3 regions of the Sporosarcina sp. FSL W7-1349 genome follow, and region 1 is predicted to be linked to each of the others. Evidence: riboswitches for the same ligand, from Rfam matches in the RefSeq annotation. Region 1 holds a riboswitch; each other region holds the start of a gene.
The links. Region 1 has a riboswitch for cobalamin ahead of MKY41_RS10985 (adenosylcobinamide amidohydrolase). Riboswitches for the same ligand answer to the same signal wherever they lie in the genome.

Region 1 (4,593 bases):
TTCATTAGAAACGATGACGAGATGGGAACCGGTTTGCAGCAACCTCTCGATCGTCTCATAAAGGCGACTCACTTTTTCTTCCATGCAGCCTGGTTGTCGGATGCAAGGAGTCCCTGTATCCCAACCTTCATATAATTCATTCGCCAGCCAAGTCGTGGCGCAATCCCAAAGGACCAAATCACCCGGGCGGATTACCGGTCGCACTTCCTCCAACCGGACGGGCTGTTCGAGTGTAGTCCAATTCATGGAGGCTCGATCCAGACGGTGTTGGTCGATTCGGGCCTGCATTTCCGCATCCGTTGCCGTCCCTGAAGCAATATAGACAAGACGACCGCCTGTTCGGTCCGCTTTATTCACTAAATAATTTTCGGCATATGCGCTTTTTCCACTTCGGCTGCCGCCGAGAATTACGGTCAGCAACCCTTTTTTATGTATTTGCAAAGACCAACACCCCGATCACTGTCATCCAAAGCCAGAACACGAAGGACGCGATGTGCATCTGCGTGACGGCAGATTGAATATGTTGGGCAGTCAGCGGTACAAAGCCCGGCCCGATTTCCGGACGTGCCGAAACGACACCGCGGTACGTGCTTTTCCCGCCTAACCGGATGCCCAGTTGCCAAGCGGTCGCCGCTTCCGGAAATCCGCTATTCGGACTCGGATGACGCCGAGAATCCTTGCCAAAGCCGACAATCCGCTGCCCAAACGGCAACTTTCCTTCATTTCTTGTATGGAAGAGGATGAGAAGGCCAGTGATCCGGGCGGGAATGTAGTTAAGCAGATCGTCCGCCCGCGCGGAGAACTTGCCGAACTGGCCATACCGCTCGTCTTTATAACCGACCATCGAGTCAAGCGTATTGACCGCTTTGTATAGCCAAAGACCAGGGGCGCCGATCAGAAAAGCCCAAAACAACGGAGATGTCACGCCATCCGCCGTATTTTCGGAAACCGTTTCAATCGTCGCTCGCGAAATCTCGCTCTCATCTAACTTCTCGGTGTCCCGGCCGACAATCCATGATAATTTTTCTCGCGCTTCCGAAAAATTGCCCTCTTTTAGCGGTCGCTGCACAGACAGCGCGGCGTCACGCAAACTCTTCTGCGCTAACCCGACCGCAATCAGGATTGCCTCAACCGCAATCCCGGCAAACGTATGAATCTCGTAAGCTAGCCAAACAATGACTGCTACCGCTGCCGTGACAATTCCAACCGTGGCGACAAGCAGGATAGCCCCTTTCCCGACGCGGTACTTCCCTTTATTCAAAACAGCCGTCATCTTGGAAATGAAAGAACCGATCCAACGGACAGGATGCGGCCAATTCGGCGGGTCCCCGATGAGCCGGTCCAATAGAAGGCCAATTGCAATGGCGATGAAATGTGACGGTATCACGTTGCCCACCCTTTCACTTTCTTGTACGCCCGCAGCGCCCGCACCGTGCAATCATAGACGCCGTGACCGACCAATTTCCCAAGCGGCGCCACTGTCCCGGCGTACGGAAGATGTGCGCCTTGCTGTGTGGCTGCCACGAGGACGCTGTCCGTCGACGTCCCGGTAGCGATCGTCCCGGTCAGCGGGTCTCGGATTGCTTCATCATGAAGGGCTTTCACTTTCGCCTCGGTTGCCGTGATGATCGCCTGGACGAACGCCTCATCCGACAAATCGCCATTGACGATGACCCATGTATTGATTGTCCCTATTTTCTGTTCCTCTTCGCGGGTCAGCGCTTGCGAGACATCCACAGCATTCCCGACACCCGCCGTCACGGCGACAAGAATGGAGCCGAAGTCGCCATCGTATTGGCCGATTTCGACATGTTCGGTCGACACGGCGGTCATCATCCCCACCGTCTCCGCCGGCTGGAATCCTTGCTGTTCCAGATATGCCGCCATTTCCGCTTGGGCATCGTCAACATTATAATGGATATCGACGCTGCGATTGACGAAGGCGCGGTACGATCCGATGCCCGCGTTGTGGACAGCGGAAGATAATGTCTTCATCGGCTGGTCTGCCCGGAAACTGACATAATCGGAGGACACGAAAAACCCCTCTGTTGTTGCAATGAACCTGGTCATTTTTTAACCCCTCAATCGTGTAAATTGAAAAATCCCCCGTACAAATACGGAGGATGTCCAAGTAAAAATCCAAACGCCAAAAAGCGGTCCGATTTCCACCGACCTATTCCTCGCAGGTCACGGGTGATTCATAAAGGCAGGTCTCCTGGCTTGTGGTCATCGCTTGCCGCGTCTTCCCGGAATCCTTCCAGTGACTTTTCGCGTCTTGCTCGCACTTACAGTGGCGGGACCGCACCGGCTTTGAACCGGCTTCCCTTTTAACCCCGTCACACGCACGGGGCACCTTTACGCTAGTTTTTCTCATTATACTACAGAAAAGGGGGCTGTCGAGTGTTCCACTGAAGAAGTATGCGCCGGTATCCGTCACTTTTGGTGATTTATCCGTCAGTTTGCGAGGGGTATCCGTCACTTCCGGAAAATTATCCGTCAAGTCCACAGGTCTATCCGTCACTTTCCATTCTTTATTCTCAAATCAATACCTTTTACCCATAGTAAAACCGCTGCGCCAGGGCGCAGCGGTCCAACTTGTTGTTACATCCGTTCCGGTGCCGATACGCCTACGAGTTTCAAGGCGTTCGCGACGGTCGCACGTGTCGCGGTGACGAGCGCAAGCCGTGCTTCGGACAGCTCCCGATTGTCCGGATCGAGCACTTTCTCCGCATTGTAGAAGCTGTGGAAAGTCGCCGCCAGCTCTTGGATATACGTCGTCACCCGGTGCGGCGAACGAAGCCTTGCCGCATCGGCTACCAGTTTCGGGAAGTCCCCGATTTTCTTGATCAACTCAAGTTCCTTTTCGGTCTGCAATAAAGAGACATGCTCGACGGAAGCAGACAACCCTTTCTCTTCCGCCTGACGCAGGATCGAAGAGATCCGCGCATGTGCATATTGTGCGTAGTAGACCGGATTTTCATTAGACTGGGAAATGGCGAGGTCCAAATCGAAATCCATCTGCGAATCACCCGAACGCATGGCGAAGAAATAGCGGACCGCATCCAATCCGACGTCTTCCACGAGTTCGCGCAATGTTACCGCCTTTCCGGTCCGCTTGCTCATCTTGAACTTTTCGCCGTCTTTGTACAACTGGACCATTTGCGCCACTTCGACTTCCAAAGTGTCTCGGTCATAGCCCAGTGCCTCGATAGCCGCTTTCATCCGCGGAATATATCCGTGGTGATCGGCTCCCCAAATATTGATGAGCTTATCGAAGCCGCGACCCAGCTTGTCCTCATGATAGGCGATATCCGGCGTCAAATACGTATACGTGCCGTCATTTTTAATGAGCACCCGGTCTTTGTCGTCTCCGAATGTCGTCGAGCGGAACCATGTCGCACCGTCTTCCTCATAGACATGGCCATTCGCCCGTAGCTTATCGAGTGCCACATCGATCTTTCCATCTTCGTATAAAGAAGTTTCCGAAAACCAATTGTCAAAGGAAACTCGGAAGTCTGCTAGGTCCTTTTTCAACTTCGCCAATTCGAATTGAAGGCCGTATTCGCGGAAAAACGAATAGCGCTCTTCTTCCGAAGCGTTGACATATTTGTCTCCGAACTCCTCGGCCAACTTCTTGCCGATATCGATGATGTCCTGGCCATGATAGCCATCCTCCGGCATATCCCGTTCCATACCAAGCGCTTGGAAATAGCGGGCTTCCACGGATTTCGCCAGATTATGCACTTGATTGCCGGCATCATTAATATAATATTCGCGGTAGACATCGTATCCGGCAAAGTCCAGCACATTGCATAGGGAATCGCCCAGGGACGCGCCCCGTGCATGACCGAGATGCAGATCACCGGTCGGGTTCGCGGAAACGAATTCCACTTGGACTTTTTCGTTCGCCCCGGCGTCGGATCGACCGTAGTTTTCCCCTTGGTCCAATACCGTTTTCACGACATCCCCAAGGTAATCTGTTTTCAACCGGATGTTCATGAACCCTGGGCCCGCGATTTCAATCGAATCGATGGACGTGCCCGAAGTATCCAATTTCCCAAGGATTGCCTCCGCAATCGCGCGCGGCGGTTGTTTCGCAATCTTGGTCAACTGCATTGCAATATTGGTGGCATAGTCCCCGTTCTCTTTGTTCTTCGGTGTCTCCAGCATGATGTCCGGAATGTCGGTCGAATCGACAAGCTCAGCGTCGATCACCGCTTGGCGCAATGCCGCTTTCACTTCATTTTGAATCTTTTCTACCGCGTTCATGATTTTCCCTCCGTGTATGTAATAATCAAATGGTATGTGCCGAGTATAGAGCTGCCGTCCGATAGCCGATATTGGACATCGAACTGGCCCGGTAAACCATCCTGTTCCTGGGTGAAGCGCAGATGGTCCGTTTCGACATGGAGATCGAAAGTCACCGGGCCGTTGCCGTAGGATCCTATCCGCCTGTTTTCTACACTGAAAGGCAGCCGCATCCGGACAGCCCCTTTGCGCATAATAAGCGCCTCGTTCGGATCCAGTTTGACAATCGTCTCGATCGTGCCGTCCTGTTGTTCTTCGTATTGCAAGTAGGAGGTTCCCTTTTTT
Region 2 (4,593 bases), 270 kb from region 1:
TGCCAGCAGGTACAGTAGGCCGGCAAGCACCATTGGCGCAGGGATGACTAGATAACTCCACTTCGCTCCCGCCAGGCTTCCCATCATCCAAAACATTGCATTGCGGATCCCTTGTTCATTTGGCGCGGAAATGACGATATAACTGGTGACCGCCGATAAAATCATCGATACGACGACTCCAGCCAATAAAAGTCGTGTCGTTGTTAGACGGCCTCCCACATGGGCAATAAAATAAACGAAAATGATTGAGAGCAAAGCACCTCCGAAAGCGGCAACCGAAAGCGCATATTGGCCGAACATACTGAACGCCCCGAACAAGATGACGACGGTAGCCCCGACGGAAGCGCCGGAAGAGACGCCCAAAATATAAGGATCCGCCAAGGAATTCCGGACGAGTGCCTGTATTCCGACCCCGACGACCGCAAGCCCGGCCCCGACGACTCCACCAAGCAACACGCGGGGAAGGCGGATATCCCAGATGATCCGTTCTTCGGGCCGACCCCAGTCGACGTCAAATAATGGCGAGGAAAGCGGCAGTTGATTCAGTACGATTTTCCAGACAGTCAGAGGGTGGATGGAAACAGGCCCGATAATAACGGCCAATGTGATGGAGACCAGCAGGAGGATGAATAGAGCGATAAAGACCGGCACAATGGCGACGGTCTTGGAACTGGCTGATTTGGATGTTTGTTGCACTCGTGACATAGGATCCGTCCCTTTCCGGTCTTATTCGCAATTAGTTAGATGGGTGATAAAAGCCTTCGACGAGCGTTTCCAGAGCCATTGGAATCCGTACACCCTCCGCGGCTGCGGAGAGAGGGACCACGACAAAATGCTGATCTTGGATAGCGGTCGTATCGGCCAACATGGATACGCTATTCAGAAAATCGATTTTCTGGTCAACGGTTGTATCGCCATAGTCGATGATGACGATAATTTCTGGATTTCGTTCCACGACCTCTTCCCAATTGACTTGTCCCCAATTCTTCTCAAGGTCGCTGAAAATATTTTCGCCGCCTGCGATCGTGATAAGTTCATTCAAGAAATTTTGTCCGACGGTGAGGGCAGATGTATCGCCGCTATCAAAAACAAAGACCCGCTTCTTTTCATCAGAGGCCGGGATGGTCTGTTTGATCTCCTCGATCTGCGACTTCATGTCTGAAATCAATTTGGCTGAGCGATCCTCGACTCCGAAAATTTTCCCGATGTTGTCGATATCCGTGAAAATGTCATCAAGCTTGGGTCCGACAATCGTCGAGGACTGATGTAAATATGGAATGATTCCTTGCGCCAGTAGCTCTTCTTGCGTCCCCAGGCTGTCTTCTTTGAATGCACTGGCCCATCCGGCGTAGGCAAAGTCCGGATCCGCACCGAGAAATACTTCTTTGGACGGGTAGGCATCTGCCAGAACGTCAATCTTCTCATAGGCCGCTTGGTATTCAGGCAGGATTTCATCATCAAGATACGCGGTGCCCACCATGTGATCTTCCAGACCGAGCGCCAACATCACTTCCGTGACATGCTGGTTCAGCGTCACTGCGCGTTGCGGGACATCGGCAATCGGCAGCTCCACTCCGCTATTTTCGATGGTCAGCGTCTCTTGTTCGGCAGATGGAGTCTCCTTGTCCGCACACCCACCGACCAGCAGCAGAAGCAATAATCCCAATACACCTAGTTTTTGTTTTATCATATTTTCGAGTCTCCTTCGCCTTGCGTATTTATGCCAATCGAACAGCGAATCGAACAGCGAATCGAACAGCGAATCGAACAGCGAATCGAACAGCGCAGGGTTCGATTTGCCGTATTTCTGCGTTCTTTGCAGAAATTAAGGCACCTTCATGCTGTTCCGCGGAATGAAAATAAAAAGCGTCTCTAACCGAAAAAGGGTTAGAAACGCTGGTGGATTCCATACAAAAAGTGGATGAGCCGTCTTCTAACACTTCCCCATTTCCCGTAGGTCAAGCAGTGTCGCTAGAAAAGGCAGGTCTCCTGACTTATGGCCATGGCTTTTCGCTCCTTCCCATCTTGGCAGACAGTGGATGTTTGCAAAAAACGGCCAGTTCACAGTGGCGGGACCGTGCCGGTTTTGCACCGGGCTTCCCTTTTAAACACGATGATCGTGTACCTTTTCCCATATCGTCTATTCGGTTTGGCAATCTATCAACAGTATTCAGAACTGCACGAGAAATGTCAATCCCTAAAATATGAAGCTTGCCTTTCTGTGAACGGTCCGGCTATAATAAACCCAATTCATTGGATCCGATTGAAAATTGAATAACGATGAGATGTCAGGCGCTAATCCATAGCTTAATAGGGAATCCGGTTCAAATCCGGAACTGTCCCCGCAACTGTAAGTGTCGACGAAATGAGGAACACCCACTGTGCCACTGTGCATGGGAAGGGCTCAAAGTAGGAGGAAGCACAAGTCAGGAGACCTACCTGCATCTCGAAGTTTCAAATCTCCGGGGGGTGAGAGTGGGACGATACATACTGACCGATTGCGTCTCGTGAGGACGCGTTCAAGTGAAACTATTTTGTGTCGTTAAGCAAGCCCTTTTCCGTTAGTGGAAAAGGGCTTTTATTTTGTGCGCCCGGCATGGGCTATAACTTGGTGGTGAAAGTCCACTACAGGCTTGGCAGTAGGAACTGTTAGCTTAAGGCAAGGGTGTCCATCGTGAGGTGGAATCTGAAGGAAGCCGGCGGCAAACTCCCGAACCGACGGACAGAAACCGCATATAAGGCTGAATTGGAATGGATGAGTTTGCAAATCAAAACGAAGTCCAATACTGCCCGAGTTCCATACAGTAAATGCGGCGGTTACATGGGAGGAAGGTTATAGCTCTTACCCGGGGAGGTCTTACAGGGGTTCCCGACAAGAGGGATGGAATATTCCACAGGAACAAATCCGTCAGTGATGGCAGGTTGAACTGTAAGAAGTCAGCAGAGGCCATAGTAGTCCAACAGGATGAAGGGCCGAACAATAACAACCCTGAAATGAAATGGAGGTAAGGACAGTGCAGAGACCACAGAAAACATCGGCAGGTGGCTGGCCGCAAAGAGATAGGTTGGAAACCGAAGGGTATGCGGGAGCGTGCAGCCCTGTCTTTACGAAAATGGAACAACGGGGTGGTATCAGTTTGATTGACAAAGTGGTGGATATCAACAATCTCTTCAATGCCTGCAAGAAAGTGAAGGCAAATAAAGGGGCGCCCGGTGTTGACGGAATGACAGTAGAGGAACTCTTTGGTCACGTCGCCAAATACCGCGACCATCTGATTCGGAAACTGAAAGACGGTTCGTACGAACCATTGCCTGTCAAACGGGTGGAAATTCCGAAACCGGATGGGTCAAAACGGAAATTGGGTATCCCTTGTGTTCGTGACCGAATGGTTCAGCAAGCAATCTATCAAGTGATTGGCAAGGTAATTGACCCGTACTTCTCCGATATGAGTTTCGGATTCCGTCCAAAGAGGAACCAGCATCAAGCCATCAGGCAAACCATCGCGTACTACGAACAAGGGTACAAAATTGTGGTTGATTGTGACCTGAAAAGTTACTTCGACACCATACATCATCAGAAATTGATGGAATACCTCAAAGAGTTCATCAGCGATAAGATTGTCCTGAAACTGATTTGGAAATTCCTCAAGAGCGGCATCTTGGAAGGCGGGCTTATCAGTCCGACAGAAGAAGGTGCTCCACAGGGCGGTGTTCTTTCTCCACTTCTTAGCAATGTCTACCTGAACCAATTGGACAGGGAACTGGAGAGAAGGGGACACAAATTCGTACGATTCGCAGATGACTTTTGTATTTATGTCAAAAGTAGACGGGCTGGGGAACGTGTACTGGGGAATGTCTCCAAGTTTCTCGAAGAAGACTTGAAACTAACCGTGAATCAAAAGAAGAGTAAAGTCGGTTCTCCAGTCAAACTGAAATTCCTGGGTTTTTGTCTACATTCCACCGCTAAAGGAGTCGGATGTAGACCACACCAATCTGCCAAGAAACGGTTCAAAGCCAAACTAAAAGGCATCACGAAACGGAATCGCGCGGGTCACTTCGAACAGATTGCCAAAGAACTAAATCAAGTGACAGTGGGTTGGATCAACTACTATGGAATTGGATTGATGAAACAATTTATCCGTTCCATGGCACAATGGTTAAACCATCGATTACGTCAATTGATATGGAAGCGTTGGAAGAAGACGAAGACGAAATACAGTCAACTACGCAGGCTTGGCATCTGGCACGAGGAAGCCTGGAAAGTGGCAAATTCCCGAAAGGGATATTGGCGAGTGTCCAAAAGCGAAACGCTCCACAAGGCAATCAAAACAGAAACGCTCAAAAAGTGGGGTCTGAAAGACCTGAACCACTTATATGAGCGTCGATACTTAAGTTATTGAACCGCCGTATACGGAACCGTATGTACGGTGGTGTGAGAGGTCGGGAGTTAATCACTCCCTCCTACTCGATTGTGCGCCCGGCATGGGCTATAACTTGGTGGTGAAAGTCCACTACAGGCTTGGCAGTAGGAACTGTTAGCTTAAGGCAAGGGTGTCCATCGTGAGGTGGAATCTGAAGGAAGCCGGCGGCAAA
Region 3 (4,593 bases), 240 kb from region 1:
AAAATGAAAAACCCCTCCGCCACTTCAGGTAGTTTCAGAGAGGTTGCCCATTTTAAGTTGATGCTCATTTCAATTCCGGATCAGCCTTCCAATTCGCGGTATCCTGTTTCCGCCTTGAACTTGACTTCCGCGTAAGGGATAGCATCCGCGTCATGCTTTTTAGCCCCAACTATCGTTCCGATATAAGCGGCAATGAAACCGGCCGGTACGGAGAAAATCGCTGGATTCGCGTATGGGAATAAAGGCTCCCCGACGAAGAGTGCTGCTCCAGGAGTAGGATGAATGACACTCGGGCTCACCGCAACGAGAACCAATGCGACGATCAAACCGGTCAACATGGACGCGACCGCCCCTGTCGTGTTGAACTTTCTCCAATAGATAGTCATTAAAATAGTCGGTACATTGGCAGATGCTGCAATACAGAAAGCAAGCGAAACGAGGAACGCAACGTTCATCTTCTCTGCACCGAGGGCAAGGAGGATGGAAATGACCGCAACACTAAGAGCTGCAATACGGGCAGCGCGCACTTGCTGCTGTTCCGTCACTTTCCCTTTTTTGATGATTTCCCCATAAATGTCATGGGCAATGGCTGACGCACCCGACAGAACAAGACCCGCAACAACCGCAAGAATCGTAGCGAATGCAACCGCTGCAACGAAGGATTCCAACGCATCCCCGCCTAACACACCGGCAAGCATTGGCGCTGCCATATTCCCGGCTGCATTCTCTGCGATGATCGCATCCGCCCCGACGAATTTAGCCGCTCCAAATCCAAGGAAAATTGTCATGACATAAAAGATTCCGATGATCCAGACCGCATAGATGACCGAGGAACGGGCCGTCTTTGCGTCTTTTACGGTAAAGAAGCGCATCAAGATATGCGGCAATCCCGCTGTACCTAAAACAAGCGCAATTAGGACAGAAATCAGACCGATCGGATCCTTATAGACGACGCCCGAATGCAGGAAAGCTTCCCCGTGTGGTGTCGCTGTGCGCATCGCATCAAACATTCCAATGAAGTTGAAATTGAATTTTAAAAGGACAAGGAAGGAAATGATGATCGTTCCAGCCATCAGTAAGATTGCTTTAATGATTTGTACCCAGCTTGTCGCGGTCATTCCGCCGAACAGAACATAAATCGTCATCATGACCCCAACGATCAAGACTGAAATCCAATAATCGATTCCAAGCAAGAGTTTAATGAGAGCGCCCGCACCAACCAATTGCGCCAACATGTAGAATAATACGATCGTAATCGTATTAAGGGCAGCCGCTCCACGCACTTTTCTCGCGCCAAATCGGGAGCCGATCATATCAGCCATCGTGAATTTTCCAAGATTCCGGAGTGGCTCCGCAATCAAGAACAATACGACGAGATACGCGGTCAACCAGCCAACACTGTAGTAGAAACCGTCAAATCCATTTAATGAAATGGCGCCGGCGATTCCTAGGAAAGAAGCTGCGGATAAATAGTCACCTGCGATAGCCATGCCATTCTGCCATCCGGTCAACGATCCCCCGGCAGTATAGAAATCACTTGCAGTCTGGGTTTGTTTAGCGGCCCAATAGGTGACAATAAGCGTCAAAAGAATAACAGATATGAATATTAGGATTGATATGATTCCCACGGCGACTTCCCCCTTATTCTACAATGTTTCTCTTTATAATTTCTTCAACTTCCTTATCAAAGTCTTTTGCTTTATTCATATAGATGGACGTGAATACCCAGACCATGATGAACATGCTGAAGGCGTATACCCAAGTCCAAGTCATCCAACCGATTGCACGATTTTCAAGTATTGTGGTGTACCCTGTCAAAATCGGAAGTAGAAAATAAGCGGCAAAAAAGAAAATGATGTACGGCGTCGCAAATGTGTTTTTACGTTTGACCAATTGTTTAAACTCTGGCGTTTCAATGATCTTCTCGAAATTGGGCTTAGAATTTGCTCGAACGTTTTTCATGTTTCCATCCTCCTCTTCAAATTTTCAGCTAATAGACTCGTACGCCATCTCCCCCTCACGCTGAAACCGCTTTCATTATTCAGCCAATAAAAAGAAGGGTAGCCGAAAAATGAAGTAGTCCAAATTTTTGTTATAGTACACAGATTCAGATTAGCAAACTATTTGTTAATATTCAACACAAACTTGTAAATTTTTATAATATTTTGTTATTTATTGATTTTAAAATTACATACTGGCTGACCCCCGATGATACCAAGCTTTATAGCGCCGACAAAGTAAGGTTATCAACATGCTAGGAAATAGTTTGTTTCTTTTATTAATTCTTGATTATTTTCAGGGCGTTTGTTGGACAACCAAACCTTGGATAAACAACGTACCAAATTCAATAGACATCCCCCACCTTCCAGCCCGCCTCCGCTGTTTACAAACTAGCAATACTTCTATATACTTGGCATGAATCGAACATTAAAAAAATAGTTTAGAAATAGGTTTTTCAAAGAGCCGTATCAAAGCGGTTGTTTGGAACGAAGAGGGAAGTTGGTGAAAGTCCAACACGAACCCGTCACTGTAATCGACGAGGAAGTCCCGCGTATCCACTGTGCGACAGCATGGGAAGGAGCGGGGCGGCCGCGGTAGTCGTAAGTCAGGAGACCTGCCTATTTCGATAGTTAGCTTCCTCGGGGATAGGAATGTTTAGCGTGCCAGCAGGGATTGTCGGTGGATTTCCGGCGCCCGTTGACTTCGCCTGATCATGCGCTTTCCTTCGAGGACAAGCGCTTTTTTGATGTTTACAATCAAGAGGAGGAACGTAGAGTGCACAACATGATAAAACGATGGGGCTTGTTCAGTTTGGTTTTCGTGCTGGCGATGGTCCTTTTAGCAGGCTGCGGATCGAAAGAGACCCCAGCGGATCAACCGGTTCCAGAAACACCGGACACGGAAGCGACAGATCAAACGGAGGCAGAAGGTACGGAGGGGGCACAAGCCTTTCCGGTCACATTCACCGATGATGTCGGCCGTGAAGTGACGATTGAGAAAGAACCGGAAACCCTCATCTCCATCCAGACGAGCAATACGGAAATTTTATATGCGCTCGGTGTAGGCGATCGCCTTATCGGGGTTTCGGATTACTGTAATTATCCTCCGGAAGCATTGGAAGTGCAAAAAGTCGGCGGCCAGGACATGGATGCCGAATTGGTCATGACCTTGTTGCCGGATGTCGCCTTTGTAACCCAATACCATTTCGATAACCATGCAGAAATTCTAAAACAATTTGAAGAAGTCGGCATCACCGTTGTTGTCACCGGCAGCGCCACTTCATTCGACGATGCATACGCCACGATGGAAATGATTGCGACGGCTACCGGAACGACGGAAAAGGCCGACGAGATCATCCAGGACATGAAAGACCGCCGTGCTGCCCTTGAAGAAAAAGCGAAAGAAATCACGGATAAAAAGAAAGTATGGGTCGAAGTAGCCCCTGCTCCGGATATCTTCACTACAGGGAAAAACACATTCATGCACGAAATGCTGGAGACAATCAATGCAACGAATGCAGCGGAAGATCAAGATGGATGGGTGAAGTTGACAGAAGAGGAAATCGTCCAACTTAACCCAGATGTCATCATTACCACATATGGCTATTATGTGGACAATCCTGCCGAAGGCGTCTTGGCACGCGACGGTTGGGCAGAAGTCAATGCCATTAAGAATAAACAAGTATTCGATGTCGACAGCGACACCGTCACTCGTCCAGGCCCACGCCTGATTGAAGGAGTCGAGCAGCTTGCAAAACTCATTTATCCGGAAGTTTTTGGGGAATAAAATCGGTTGGCTTTATATCGCAAGTATCGGGGTTGTACTTTGTGCAACCCTTCTTGGCTTATTCGTCAGCAGTGTAAAATTCCCGATTCCCACCATTCTCCATATCGTAGCGGATAAATCATTCGGCCTTGGCTGGCTATCGGATGTTCCGAAGAATGAAGAGCTAATCATCTGGAACATCCGGGTGCCCCGTGTCCTATTAGCCTTCCTTGTCGGGGCCTCCCTGTCACTCGCCGGAGCCGCCTTCCAAGGACTTCTTCGGAATCCGTTAGCCGATCCGTATACGATTGGTGTGTCATCCGGGGCGGCGCTCGGGGCCGTGACGGTTTTATTTTTCCAATACACGATTTGGGGATTAGGCAGTTATACATTGCCGGTCGTGGCGATTTTAAGCGGATTTCTTACCTTATTCATTGTTTTCGGGCTCGTCCGGATGAGTAGCCGGAGCCTTGCGATTGAGACGATCATTCTCGCCGGTATCATTGTCGGAGCCTTTGTCGGGGCTCTGACATCTTTGATGATTGCCCTTGGAGACCGCGATGCGATGACGCAGATCATGTACTGGTTATATGGAAGTGTTGCGATGCGCGGGTGGAGCCACGTCCAACTGATCATCCCCTTTCTCATCATCGGAGCTATTGTCTTGCTCTATCATTACCGAGAATTGAATGCTCTGGCTCTCGGCGAAGAAGCCGCCGATCATATCGGGGTCAATGTAAAAAGGGGGAAAATCCTCATCTTGATTGGCGCCTCGTTGCTGACCGGTTCGGCGGTTGCCGTCTCCGGATCGATCGGGTTCGTCGGGTT

Region 2: linked by a shared signal. The riboswitch ahead of MKY41_RS12445 (ABC transporter substrate-binding protein) and the one ahead of MKY41_RS10985 (adenosylcobinamide amidohydrolase) in region 1 are both predicted to bind cobalamin.
Region 3: linked by a shared signal. The riboswitch ahead of MKY41_RS09930 (ABC transporter substrate-binding protein) and the one ahead of MKY41_RS10985 (adenosylcobinamide amidohydrolase) in region 1 are both predicted to bind cobalamin.

The regions. Positions count from the first base shown of each region.
Region 1 covers NZ_JBBOOK010000001.1:2,259,650-2,264,242, forward strand. Annotated here, with positions in the region: gene MKY41_RS10975 (bifunctional adenosylcobinamide kinase/adenosylcobinamide-phosphate guanylyltransferase) at 1-441, opposite strand, end outside; gene cbiB (adenosylcobinamide-phosphate synthase CbiB) at 428-1,384, opposite strand; gene MKY41_RS10985 (adenosylcobinamide amidohydrolase) at 1,384-2,070, opposite strand; cobalamin riboswitch at 2,189-2,372, opposite strand; gene argS (arginine--tRNA ligase) at 2,602-4,269, opposite strand; gene MKY41_RS10995 (DUF1934 domain-containing protein) at 4,266-4,593, opposite strand, start outside.
Region 2 covers NZ_JBBOOK010000001.1:2,526,403-2,530,995, reverse strand. Annotated here, with positions in the region: gene MKY41_RS12450 (FecCD family ABC transporter permease) at 1-705, opposite strand, end outside; gene MKY41_RS12445 (ABC transporter substrate-binding protein) at 737-1,690, opposite strand; cobalamin riboswitch at 1,963-2,144, opposite strand; cobalamin riboswitch at 2,273-2,457, shown strand; gene ltrA (group II intron reverse transcriptase/maturase) at 3,114-4,400, shown strand.
Region 3 covers NZ_JBBOOK010000001.1:2,018,945-2,023,537, forward strand. Annotated here, with positions in the region: gene MKY41_RS09920 (solute symporter family protein) at 81-1,628, opposite strand; gene MKY41_RS09925 (DUF485 domain-containing protein) at 1,642-1,962, opposite strand; cobalamin riboswitch at 2,432-2,636, shown strand; gene MKY41_RS09930 (ABC transporter substrate-binding protein) at 2,785-3,786, shown strand; gene MKY41_RS09935 (FecCD family ABC transporter permease) at 3,749-4,593, shown strand, end outside.